DNA from 4 places in the Labrys sp. HAY1-8F genome. Region 3 is predicted to be linked to each of the others. Evidence: riboswitches for the same ligand, from Rfam matches in the RefSeq annotation. Region 3 holds a riboswitch; each other region holds the start of a gene.
The links. Region 3 has a riboswitch for cobalamin ahead of ACR9ZN_RS13275 (ribonucleoside-diphosphate reductase subunit alpha). Riboswitches for the same ligand answer to the same signal wherever they lie in the genome.
Positions count from the first base shown of each region.

Region 1: linked by a shared signal. The riboswitch ahead of ACR9ZN_RS19015 (DUF1636 family protein) and the one ahead of ACR9ZN_RS13275 (ribonucleoside-diphosphate reductase subunit alpha) in region 3 are both predicted to bind cobalamin.
Region 2: linked by a shared signal. The riboswitch ahead of ACR9ZN_RS04500 (TonB-dependent receptor plug domain-containing protein) and the one ahead of ACR9ZN_RS13275 (ribonucleoside-diphosphate reductase subunit alpha) in region 3 are both predicted to bind cobalamin.
Region 4: linked by a shared signal. The riboswitch ahead of ACR9ZN_RS25785 (CbtB domain-containing protein) and the one ahead of ACR9ZN_RS13275 (ribonucleoside-diphosphate reductase subunit alpha) in region 3 are both predicted to bind cobalamin.

Region 1 is NZ_JBPGWZ010000002.1:2,152,938-2,155,908, reverse strand. It holds gene ACR9ZN_RS19030 (xanthine dehydrogenase family protein molybdopterin-binding subunit) at 1-81, opposite strand, end outside; gene ACR9ZN_RS19025 ((2Fe-2S)-binding protein) at 86-541, opposite strand; gene ACR9ZN_RS19020 (hypothetical protein) at 738-1,106, opposite strand; cobalamin riboswitch at 1,202-1,418, shown strand; gene ACR9ZN_RS19015 (DUF1636 family protein) at 1,527-1,910, shown strand; gene cobW (cobalamin biosynthesis protein CobW) at 1,907-2,941, shown strand; gene cobN (cobaltochelatase subunit CobN) at 2,941-2,971, shown strand, end outside.
Region 2 is NZ_JBPGWZ010000001.1:983,222-986,192, reverse strand. It holds gene ACR9ZN_RS04505 (Ros/MucR family transcriptional regulator) at 942-1,406, shown strand; cobalamin riboswitch at 1,568-1,764, shown strand; gene ACR9ZN_RS04500 (TonB-dependent receptor plug domain-containing protein) at 1,877-2,971, shown strand, end outside.
Region 3 is NZ_JBPGWZ010000002.1:912,954-915,924, reverse strand. It holds gene ACR9ZN_RS13275 (ribonucleoside-diphosphate reductase subunit alpha) at 1-2,002, opposite strand, end outside; cobalamin riboswitch at 2,112-2,431, opposite strand; gene metE (5-methyltetrahydropteroyltriglutamate--homocysteine S-methyltransferase) at 2,533-2,971, opposite strand, start outside.
Region 4 is NZ_JBPGWZ010000002.1:3,616,701-3,619,671, reverse strand. It holds gene ACR9ZN_RS25795 (UDP-glucose dehydrogenase family protein) at 1-336, opposite strand, end outside; gene ACR9ZN_RS25790 (histidine phosphatase family protein) at 452-1,006, opposite strand; cobalamin riboswitch at 1,139-1,284, shown strand; gene ACR9ZN_RS25785 (CbtB domain-containing protein) at 1,315-1,527, shown strand; gene ACR9ZN_RS25780 (CbtA family protein) at 1,546-2,310, shown strand; gene ACR9ZN_RS25775 (J domain-containing protein) at 2,779-2,971, shown strand, end outside.

The DNA.
Region 1 (2,971 bases), 1.2 Mb from region 3:
CAGGCCGCCGGCGGCAGAGAAGCCGATGGCGAGAAAGCTGCGCCGGCTCAGCGCGGTGGACGTGCGGTCGATCGCGTTCATGGCCTCATCCCTTCATCAGTTCGGCGGCGCGATGGATGGCGGCGCGAATGCGCGGATAGGTGCCGCAACGGCAGATATTGGTGATGCCGTTGTCGATATCCGCGTCGGTGGGGGTAGGCGTATCCTTCAGGAAGGCGACGGCGGCCATGATCTGGCCCGACTGGCAATAGCCGCATTGCGGCACATCCTCGGCGAGCCAGGCCTGCTGGACCGGATGCTTGCCGTCCGCCGACAGGCCTTCGATCGTGGTGATGGTGGCGCCGTCGACGTCACCGATCTGGGTCTGGCAGGAACGGATTGCGGCGCCGTTCACATGGACGGTGCAGGCGCCGCATTGGGCGATGCCGCAGCCGAACTTGGTACCGGTGAGGCCGAGTTCATCGCGTAGGACCCAGAGCAGAGGGGTCTCGGGCTCGATGTCGAGCCGGTGGACGGTCGAATTGACGGTGATGGCAACCATGGGCAGGCCTTCCAGCGGCTGATGCCGGGCAGAAGTGCCGGGCCCATCGGCGTCGGCCTTCTGGTGGGCGATTGCGGAAAGGCAGAATTGTGGCGGCAATCATGGCGGCGGGGTGACGGGTAACGCAGACGTGAGAGTTTGTGCAGTCTGGAAACGGTCGAGAAATGTGGCTGCCAGTTGCGAAGGGGCCCCCGGCCTATTGCTTGAACCAGATCCGGCTATAGCCGAGCGCGTCGCCGGCGATGGCGACGAGGACGCCGACCGAGACGAGGATGAGGCCGATCATGAAGGTGCGCACGATGCGGCGATAGACTGGCGCCTCCAGTGATTTGACCGAGAGCATGCCGGCCAGCGCCCAGACTTGGAAGATGATGCCGCCCCCGATGAGAAAAACGGCGGCCAGGTCTTCCGGGATCCAGGTTCCTGGCTGCGATGCCCAGTTGTTGAGAAAGCCCAGCGAGAAGGCGAGCACGACGCCGATGGCCGTCACCGAACCGCCACGGAAGATGACGTCGATCTTCTGCGGCTCGGATGACGGTATCGGCGGCAGCTTCTCTTCGGGCATGGCAACCTCGTTGGTGTGGCGACGTCGCCGCCCTTTATGCCGGATTTTGCGCGTGCTTTGGAAGCGGGAACATTGACAAGCCCGTCCGCACACCCCTTATGTCAGCCACGATCGGTCTCTCGTTATGAGAGAAGAGGGAATGCGGTGCGGATGAAGAGCAGCCAGTCGATGGCTGCCTTGGATGCCAAAGCCGCGGCTGCCCCCGCAACTGTAAGCGGCGAGCGCCCCGCCTCGAGGCCACTGGGTAACCGGGAAGGCGGCGGGGGGCGATGAGCTGCGAGCCAGGAGACCTGCCGTTCGCAACCTTGTCACCGGTCCGGGCGGGGCGCCTCGGAGGCCGGTTCCGTTTTCCCGGACGATCGTCGGCCTCGCCGTCGGTCCCGCGCCCTCCATCCGCTTCGGCGGCGATGAACAGGGCCGATGCCACAAACACCTCTTCCAGTTCGGCTGCTCGTCTGCGTGACCTGCAGGCGCGAGGGCGACGATCCCGACGCGCCGCGCCAGGGGGCACGGCTGCGCGATGCGCTCGCCGGCATGCTGCCTGAAGGCGTCGAGTTGCAGCCGGTCGAATGTCTGGGCAATTGCAAGCGCTCCTGCACGGTGGCGCTCACGGCCGAAGGTACCTGGACCTATGTCTTCGGTGATCTCAGTGCCGAGAGCGGCCCCGACGTCCTCACCGGCGTCAGCCTGCTGGCCCATTCCACCGACGGCCTGATGCCCTGGCGCGGCCGTCCTGAAGTCTTCAAGCGCAGCATGATCGCGCGCATTCCACCCATGCCAACTCTCAAGGACGCCGCCGAATGAACGCGCACACCAAAGTTCCCTGCACCATCGTCACCGGCTTTCTCGGAGCCGGCAAGACGACGCTGATCCGCAATCTGCTGGCCACCGCCAATGGCCGCAGGCTGGCGCTGATCGTCAACGAGTTCGGCGATGTCGGCGTCGACGGCGATATCCTGAAGTCCTGCGGCATCGAGAGCTGCCCGGAAGACGCCATCGTCGAACTCGCCAATGGCTGCATCTGCTGCACCGTGGCGGATGATTTCGTGCCGGCGCTGGAAATGTTGCTGTCGCGCCCCAACCCACCCGAGCATATCGTGATCGAGACCTCAGGCCTCGCTCTGCCCAAGCCGCTGGTCAAGGCCTTCAACTGGCCGGCGATCCGTTCGCGCGTCACCGTCGACGGCGTCATCGCCGTGGTCGACGGCGCCGCGGTTGCGGCCGGACGCTTTGCTGATGATCCGGAAGAGCTCAAGCGCCAGGCCGAGGGCGATGCCTCCCTCGACCACGACAATCCGCTCGAGGAGGTCTATGAGGACCAGCTCCTCTGCGCCGACCTCGTCGTGCTCAACAAGGCCGATCTCCTTTCCGCCGGCGAAGCCGACAGCGTGGAGAAGGATATCGAGAAGACGGTGCCACGCGCCGTCAAGGTGGTGCGCACCTCCGAGGGCCGCATCGATGCCGCCGTGCTGCTCGGCCTCGGGGCCGCGGCCGAGAACGATCTGGAGGCGCGTCCCTCCCACCACGACCACGAGGCCGAGCACGACCACGACGACTTCGATACCTTCATCGTCGACCTGCCCGCCATTCTCGATGCCGATGCCCTGGTGGGCAAGCTGAAGGCGGCGGCCGAGGAACATGATATCCTGCGCATCAAGGGCTTCGTCGCTGTCGACGGTAAGCCGATGCGCCTCTTGGTCCAGGGCGTCGGCGCCCGTTTCTCGCAGCATTTCGACCGCGCCTGGGCGCCGGAGGAAACCCGTTCGAGCCGCCTCGTCATCATCGGCGAGAAGGGTATCGACCAGGCCGGCATCCGCAAGACGCTGGAGGGCTGATGCATCTGCTGCCGGCCGATACGCGTTCGC
Region 2 (2,971 bases), on a different contig from region 3:
AAGGTGCGGCCAATAGCAATGCAGGATAGGGATCAAGATTGGATTATCCTGGATCTTTGATCCCAGCTTTGATGGAGCATGCATATCGTCTGAAACAAGGGATGCGGTGTAGGCCAGATTCTGTATGGGAGCGCCACAACGACAGAGATGCTCGCCGACGATACAGTATCCGCTGTGTCACCATCTCGGCGCCCTGCCGGAATCATGGGATCGGTGACGCCAGCATTTTACAAGTGGAAGGCGCAATACGGCGGCATGAATGTATCGCTGGCTAGGCAGATGAAGGAATGAGAACGCAGAACTCAAACCGATGCTAGCGCATGTGATGTTCGACAATGTCGCGGAGGGATCTGGTGGGAAAGAAATGGTGACGCCCCCTGTCGCGCGGAAAGCCGTCAGCACATCCGGTCGAACCCAGGGAATGAGCGACCGGCGGGCATGTGAAGCCGTCGGTTGCGCTGCCGCCGCATGATGATCCGATGCATAACACTCGCTCCAACCACGCCACGCTTCGGGAGTGTATGCAAGTCATTGCACACGAACGCCGCCGTTTCTGCCAGGGTGCCTCTTGCGCGAGGTTGCGACCGTGGGCTTCTCCAAAGGTAGGAACGTTGCTGGCATGAACCCTGGCGGATGGGCGCGGCAGGTTGTCTGTCTTGAGGAGATTGATCTTCGTTCGAGAACGGGCCGATGTAAATCGAATGCTCTCAGACGACCCTCCTTTATCTGGATTTGTTCAAAGAGAACCGCTGGTGGCAGCAAAATCCGAGAAAACTCAAAATAGTGGTGGCGAGGACTTCGATTGTTTACGGAGCGTCCTTTACACTGGCCCACAATTGCCTGAGAATCCAAGATGGCGCAGCGATCGGGTCCACAATGCTGCGCTCATAAAGAAAAACGTCACTCACTTCGATATCAACACAACAAGAAAGTGATTGAACATGCTTGAAGAAGACACGAGTTTGCTCGACCTGACCGCCGACATCGTCTCCGCCTATGTAGCCAACAATCAGGTCGCCACAGCTTCCCTCGCGGATCTGATCCGTTCGGTGCATGGAAGCCTTACTGGTCTGAATAGTCCAAAGCCGGTTGAAGCAGACAGACCGCTGACGCCTGCCGTTCCGATCAGGAAGTCCGTCACCCCGGATCATCTGATCTGTTTGGAAGACGGTCGCAAATTCAAATCGCTGACGCGGCATCTGCGAACAGCCTATGACCTGACGCCGGTGCAGTATCGGGAAAAGTGGCGGCTACCCAGCGACTACCCCATGGTTGCACCAAACTATTCGGCTCATCGCTCTCGCCTCGCAAGGGAACTCGGCCTTGGCCAAGTGCGCCAGAAAGCCAAGAGCGAGCCACCGCCGCCTCCCGCCCCAAGCAAGGGCAGAAGGAAAAAGGCGTCATAGACGCTCGTCACCTCGGTCCAACGACGATCCCGATTCTCGCCGGCTCCAGCAGGGCCGGCGAGTACGATCCAAACCAGGTAGATGGAGCACAAGCTTTCCCTGAAATCGTCCAGGATTGCACAGGACGGGATTTCCAGTGCTTGACAGTTGCGACCCTGTCACCCTAGCGTCACGTCGACGGTTCCCCTCGGGGATAATAGGGAACGCGGAGAAGTGAGAAATCATTTCGAACCGTGGCTGCCCCCGCAACTGTAGGCGGTGAGTCCTTCGTTACATGCCACTGGGATCAGGCCCGGGAAGGCGACGAGGCGTACGACGACCCGTGAGCCAGGAGACCTGCCGTCACAATGGTCACGCGCGGTAACATTGGGCGGGGGTCCTCAATGGTGGTCGATCCACATGTCCTTATGGGACAGCGGGAGGGACTTCAATCGCAGTGACGGCCATTGGCTATCCTGCTTGAGGTCTTCATGGACTCGACTATTTCACGCCTGCAACGCGCGGTTTTGACAGCCGGCATCGTTGGGACGTCCTGCATTCTGGCGACGCATGCTCTGGCGCAGAGTACGGGAACACCGCCCGAGCCGATCGAACTGGATCCGGTCTATGTCAATTCTGCCACGCTGACGCTGACACCTGCCAGTCAGATAGGCAGTTCGGTCACGGTAATCACGGCAGATGACATCGCCAAACAGCAACGGCGCACCGTCAACGACGTACTGAGCGCCGTGCCCGGCCTCAATCTCGTGCAGTCAGGCGGCCCGGGCACCCAGACCTCCATCTTCATGCGCGGAACCAATTCCAACCATGTCAAGGTGCTCATCGACGGCATCGATGTTTCCAATCCTGCCGTTCCCAATGCTGCCGCCGATCTTGGCCAATTGCTGACCGGTGACATTGAGCGCATCGAAATTCTGCGTGGACCGCAAGGCGGACTCTATGGCGCCGACGCCATCGGAGGCGTCATCTCGATCACCATGAAGAAAGGCTCAGGCGCCCCCAAGCTGACGGCCAGTGTCGAAGGCGGATCACATGGCACGTTCAATCAACGCGCGGGAGTGAGCGGCTCGGCTTCGATTTTCAACTACACCTTCGGTATCGAGCATTTTCGTTCGACGGACACACCGGTCACGCCCTGGGAACTTCTCGTATCCGGCACCGTCGCGCGCCCCAACTACTATGACAATTACACCTATTCCGGCCGGGTCGGTGCCGATCTGACGGATAATTTCTCCGTCAACGTCATTGCCCGCTACACCAACTCCAAGCTCGGTTTCACCAGCGACGGCTATGGAGCGTGCTTTTGCGCGCCCAACCCTTCACGCACCTGGCTGTCGAACCATCAATTGTTCACGCGTGCCGAGGGTATCTGGCATTCGCTCGATAATCGCTACCGAACCATATTCGGCGTTTCCTACAGCAATCTATGGAGCCGGAACGTCTATCCGCCGGTGACCTTCACGGCGCCGAGCGCGGCAACCGGCGAACGGCTGAAGTTTGACCTGAGGCAGGAGATTGCCCTCAGCGACAATTACAAGGTGCTGCTCGGCGTCGAGCACGAGCGC
Region 3 (2,971 bases):
GGAAGCCCATGATGCCGAGACCGACGGGCCGGTGCTTGAGGTTGGAACGCCGTGCCTCGGGAATGGTGTAGAAATTGATGTCGATGACGTTGTCGAGCATGCGCATCGCCGTCGTCACCGTCGCCTTGAGCTTGTCGAACATCAGGCCGTCGGCGTCGACATGGGCAGCGAGGTTGACCGAGCCGAGATTGCACACGGCAACCTCGTCATGGGAGGTGTTCAGCGTAATTTCGGTGCACAGGTTCGAGGAATGTACCACGCCGACGTGACGCTGGGGCGAGCGGATGTTGCAGGGGTCCTTGAAGGTGATCCAGGGATGCCCGGTCTCGAACAGCATGGTCAGCATCTTGCGCCAGAGATCGATGGCCCGGATCTGCCTGAAGACGCGGAGCTCGCCGCGCGCGGCGCGTGCCTCATGCGCCTCATAGGCGACCTTGAAGGCGGGACCGTAGAGGTCGTGCAGGTCCGGCGTTTCGTCCGGTGAGAACAGGGTCCAGGGGCCATCCTGTTCCACACGTTCCATGAACAGATCCGGCACCCAGTTGGCGGTGTTCATGTCATGGGTGCGGCGGCGGTCGTCACCGGAGTTCTTGCGAAGATCGAGGAATTCCTCGATGTCGACATGCCAGGTCTCCAGATAGGCGCAGACCGCGCCCTTGCGCTTGCCGCCCTGATTGACGGCGATTGCGGTATCGTTGGCGACCTTGAGGAAGGGCACCACGCCCTGGCTTTCGCCATTGGTGCCTTTGATATGGGCGCCGAGCCCACGCACATTGCTCCAGTCATTGCCGAGGCCACCGGAATATTTGGCGAGCAGCGCATTGTCCTTCACCGCCTTGAAGATACCTTCGAGGTCGTCGGACACAGTGGTCAGGAAGCAGGAGGAGAGCTGGGCGCGCAGCGTTCCCGAATTGAACAAAGTCGGCGTCGAGGCCATGAAGTCGAAGGAGGAGAGAAGATCGTAGAACTCGATCGCCCGTGCCTCCCGGTCGATCTCGCGCAAGGCCAGGCCCATGGCCACGCGCATGAAAAAGGCCTGCGGCAGCTCAAAACGCGTGCCGCGCACATGCAGGAAATAGCGGTCATAAAGTGTCTGCAGCCCGAGATAGTCGAACTTGAGATCGCGTTCGGGCTTGAGGGCAGCGGCAAGGCGGGCGAGGTCGAAGCGGCCGAGCTCCGGGTCGAGCAGTTCGTTGGCGATGCCGACGCGGATATAGTCATGGAAATACTCGGCGTAGCGGGTCGCCATCTCGGCCTGCGTCGCCTGGTCGGGATGGCCTCCGACGAAGCTGAGCGCCTCGCGGCGCAGCTTGTCGTTGAGCAGCCGGGCGCTGACCTTGGCGTAATCAGGTTCGGTCTCGATCAGGGTGCGGGCGGCGAGGATCGGCGCGATCGCCAGTTCGTCCTGGCTGATGCCGTCATAGAGATTGCGCTGCGTCTCGTTCAGCACGGTCTCTGCATCGGTGTCGGCAAGACCTGCGCAGGCTTCGCGCACCAGGGCGGTGAGGCGCGCGTGGTCGAGCGGTAACAAGGAGCCCTCCGCCGTCTTCATCCGCAGGGCAGGGGCGATGGCGGTCCGTGCCTCTGTCTCGGTTGCTCGTTCCAGGGCGCGCTCTTGGGCGTGCTGTTCGCGATAGAGCACATAGGCACGCGCCACCTTGTGGTGTTCGCCGCGCATCAAGGCGAGTTCAACCTGGTCCTGGATGTCCTCGATATGGAAGGTTCGGCCCGCATCGGCACGGCGGGTCAGGCCGGCAACGATCTGGGCCGTGAGTTCGGCGACAATGTCATGCACCCGGCGCGAAGCAGCGGCCGAATTGCCCTCGACGGCGAGAAAGGCCTTGGTCAGGGCCACCGAAATCTTGGAGGCATCGAAAGGCGTGACGCCGCCGTTGCGGCGAATGACCTGATAGCCCGGTTCCGAGGCCGGCTTCGCCCTATCGGCGCCGGTAGCCGGAAAAGGCGTCTTTGTGGTCGTGGCAGTTTCGAGATCGAGAGACATTCGGCAAACCCCAAAATGTTGGAGGCTTGGGCCGAAGGAACGCGTTCCGCGTCGGCGCAGGCATATGCGCCACGAGCAAAGCGATCCGTCGGGGCACCCCGCCCGAGGAAACGATAACCAGCCACAGGCAGGTCTCCTGGCTCGCGGGTCGTTGCGAACTGTCTGCCTTCCCGGCGAAGGGCGGGTTGAACCCGCCTTCCGGCCAGTGGCACAGCGACAGCCCGCTCTCCGCTTACAGTTGCGGGGGCAGCCCCGGCTTTGCCCTAGAGCGTCTTGTGTTTTGAAGCGTCGCTTCAAATCGAAAAGACGCGTCGAACAAAAAGTTCGAGGAAAAAAGCGTTTTCACCAAACGCGCTTTGCTCTCGGGCTCACCGGATTCCCTCTTAGCCTCGGACAGCGAATCCGAGGACCTGTGGATACAGCATCTAGTATGTCTGGGTGCCTCTATGTCAATACATGGTGTGTGATGCCCTTTTTTTCAACGGGGACAAGGCGTGCCGGAGGACGAAATTTGTCCCCCGGCAGGTTTTTCACGCGGACGCCGCCACTCTCGCTGGAGCGGTCTCTTCACGAAGTTTGCGGGCGGCGGCAACCATGTTGACGAGGGCCGGGCGGACCTCGTCCCAGCTGCGGGTTTTCAGGCCGCAATCGGGGTTGACCCAGAGCTGATCGCCGGCGATCCGCTCGCGTGCCTTGGCAAGGAGGTCGCGCATCTCCGCCACGGTGGGGCAGCGGGGAGAGTGGATGTCATAGACGCCCGGCCCGATCTCGTTGGGGTAGCGATAGGCCCGGAACGCATCGAGAAGTTCCATTTTGGACCGGGCAGTCTCGATCGAGATCACGTCTGCATCCAGGCCTCCAACGGCATGGATGATGTCGTTGAACTCCGAGTAGCACATATGGGTGTGGATCTGCGTGGCATCGTCGACGCCTGAGGCGGCGAGGCGGAAACAGGCGACCGCCCAGGTC
Region 4 (2,971 bases), 2.7 Mb from region 3:
TTCGACCGCCGCCGCGATCTCCCGCACCGCGCCATAGACATAGGACAGATCCGCATGCCCGTCGCCGCGGCGCGAGGGTGTGCCGACAGCCAGGAACACCACGGCGGCATCGCGGACGGCGGGCGCAAGCTCGGTGGTGAAGGACAGGCGCTTCTCACGCACATTGCGGGCCACCAGATCCTCGAGGCCCGGCTCGTAGATCGGCATGCGGCCGGCCAGCAGGCCCTCGATCTTGGCTGGATCCTTGTCGACGCAGGTGACGACATGGCCGAAATCGGCGAGGCAGGCCCCCGTCACCAGGCCGACATAACCCGTACCGATCATTGCAACGCGCATGACATCAATCCTGTTTGGACGACCAATCCGTCAGACGCGTGTCTACAAAAGGCCCGGCGACATGCCAATGACGAAAAAAGAGAGGAACTCCGTTGGAGGGCCCTGCTCAACGCCTCTATGCCCCCAACCGCAGCGACCAGCCCCGGCCGGATGGCCTGAGATCGGCTGTCGCCAACGGGGCGGCATCGATACGCCAGAAAGAACGAGCCTGGGCCCCGAGGGCGTGAACGACCGCGGCGCGCAGCACCGAAGCGTGGGTAACGGCGAGCGTATACCCCTCGAACCGCTTGCCATCGAGCCAGGCGCCGACCCGCGCAATCAGGGTTGCAACACTCTCTCCGCCATGCGGGCAGGCATCCGGATCGGTCAGCCATGCCCGGAGCGCCTCGGGTTCGGCGGCCGCTACCGCGTCCAGGGCAAGCCCTGCCCAGCGGCCATGATCGCATTCGCGCAGGGCTTCATCGACCTCAGGATCATGGCCGAGGGCCTGCGCGGTCTGGCGAGCCCTGAGCGCCGGGCTGCTCAGGATGCGGGCCGGCCTGCCGAAATGCCCTTCCAGCTTCCGCGCCGCAGCCAGCCCTCTTGCATCGAGCGCCTCATCGAGGGGAAAACCCGCTGCGCGCACCGCAGGCGTAGCCCCATGGCACAGCAGGATCAGGCGTGGTGTCATGACGGCAGTTCCCAAGACTTAGAGTGCATGATTCGACCGAACCAATCGGATCATGCTCCCTAAGTTTTTGTTTCAACGCATGGTATCGTCCAAAAAGTCGCGCAACTTATGCTCTAAGTCGCTTCCGGAATATTGACATGTTCGTGACTTGGGCTCTTATGGAAGGGCTTTGCCAAGGGTGGGAAGCCGGTGTGAATCCGGCACGGTCGCGCCACTGTGAACGGCGGCGCTTGGGCGCTGTCCGCAAGTCAGACCTCTTCCAAGGCAGCATGACTCGTAGCGGGACGCGTAATCCCAAGGAGCTTTTCATGACCACCGCAACTCTGGCACCCGTCGCCCAGCAGCCGATCACCATCCCGATCCGCGAGATCTTGCCCTGGGCGCTCTTCACCGTGCTCCTGGCCGTACTCGCCATTTATTTCGTCGGCGCCGAACAAGGTGCGACCTCGCTGATTCCCGGCGTCTACATCCACGAATTCGTGCACGACGCTCGCCATCTGCTCGGCTTCCCCTGCCACTAGGGCGCATAGGCAAACGACATGGTTAGATCGCTTTTGATCCGGGGGATGCTGATCGGCATCCTGGCCGGACTGTTGGCGTCTGGCTTCGCCTGGGTCTTCGGTGAACCACAGGTCGATGCCGCTATCGCCTATGAGGAAAGCCACGCGGTCCCCGCCGCGCCGGCACCATCCGCAACGCCGGCAACCTCCCAGCCGGCCGCAGCACATGAACATGAGGAAGACCCGGTCAGCCGGCCGGTGCAGTCCAGCTATGGCCTCATGACCGGCATGGTCGTCTATGGCGCAGCCCTCGGCGGCATCTTCGCTTTGGTCTTCGCCTTCGCGCAGGGACGGATCGGCACGCTCAGCCCGCGCGCGACAGCAGGGGTGATCGCGCTCGTCGGTTTTGCCGCCATCATGCTGGTACCGCAGATCAAATATCCGGCGACGCCGCCGGCCGTTGGCAATCCCGACACGATCGGCCTGCGGACCGCCTTCTATTTCGGCACGATCCTGCTCTCCCTGGTGACGATGGCGGCCGCCCTGGGCACGGCGAACCGTCTCGCCGCCAGCCTCGGCCGCTGGAACGCCAACCTGGTGGGGGCGGCCGCCTATCTGGTGGTAATGGTGGTCGCCATGCAGATCCTGCCGGCCGTCAACGACATCCCGGCGGATTTCTCGGCCACGGTGCTATGGAAGTTCCGCGTTGCCTCGCTCGGCATCCATGCCGTGCTATGGGCAACGCTCGGGATCGCCTTCGGCGTTGCAGCACAGAAGTTGCTGCAAACCTCCGCCAGCCGCTGAAAAAGGCCAACCGCCCGCGTCAAACGTCGCATTTTTACAACACTAGCCCGGTTTTGGACCTGTTTTCAAAATTTCTTTCATTTCGCACTTGCGAAATGAATGCATCAGGATCACTTTAGGCACGTGGTGGATGCGCGTTTGCGCTCCCCCACTGCCCTCCTTGGGCGTTTCCTCCCTAAGACTTGGGCCGCCATTCGGCGGCCTCTTTCTTTTTCGGGTCAGCAGACCCCATATTTCAAAATCTGCAGCGGCATTCCGCCTCAATTAACCCCAGAGCAAAGCGCGTTCAGGTATGAACGCTTGTTTGCTCTCACTGTTTGGTTCCAAGCCAGTCCTTTGGATTGGCTGGAGCGTCCTTGCGATTTGACATGCTTCACTCAAATTACAAAACGCTCTTGCGTCCAAGCTCATGCTTGCCCATTTGTGTTCACCCTCGCATAGTGTGTCATTATGGATCTGGACTCGCCCTTGTTTGATCGCATCCGGGTGCGCCCAAGGGCCGAAGAGGTCCAGCCGGCGAGCGTACAGCTATGCGAACATGCCGGCTGCCGAAACGCCGGTGAATTTCGCGCGCCCAAGGGGCGCAACCGCGAAGGCCAGTTCTGGCATTTCTGCCTGGGGCACGTTCGCGAATACAACAAGACCTACAATTATTTCGCAG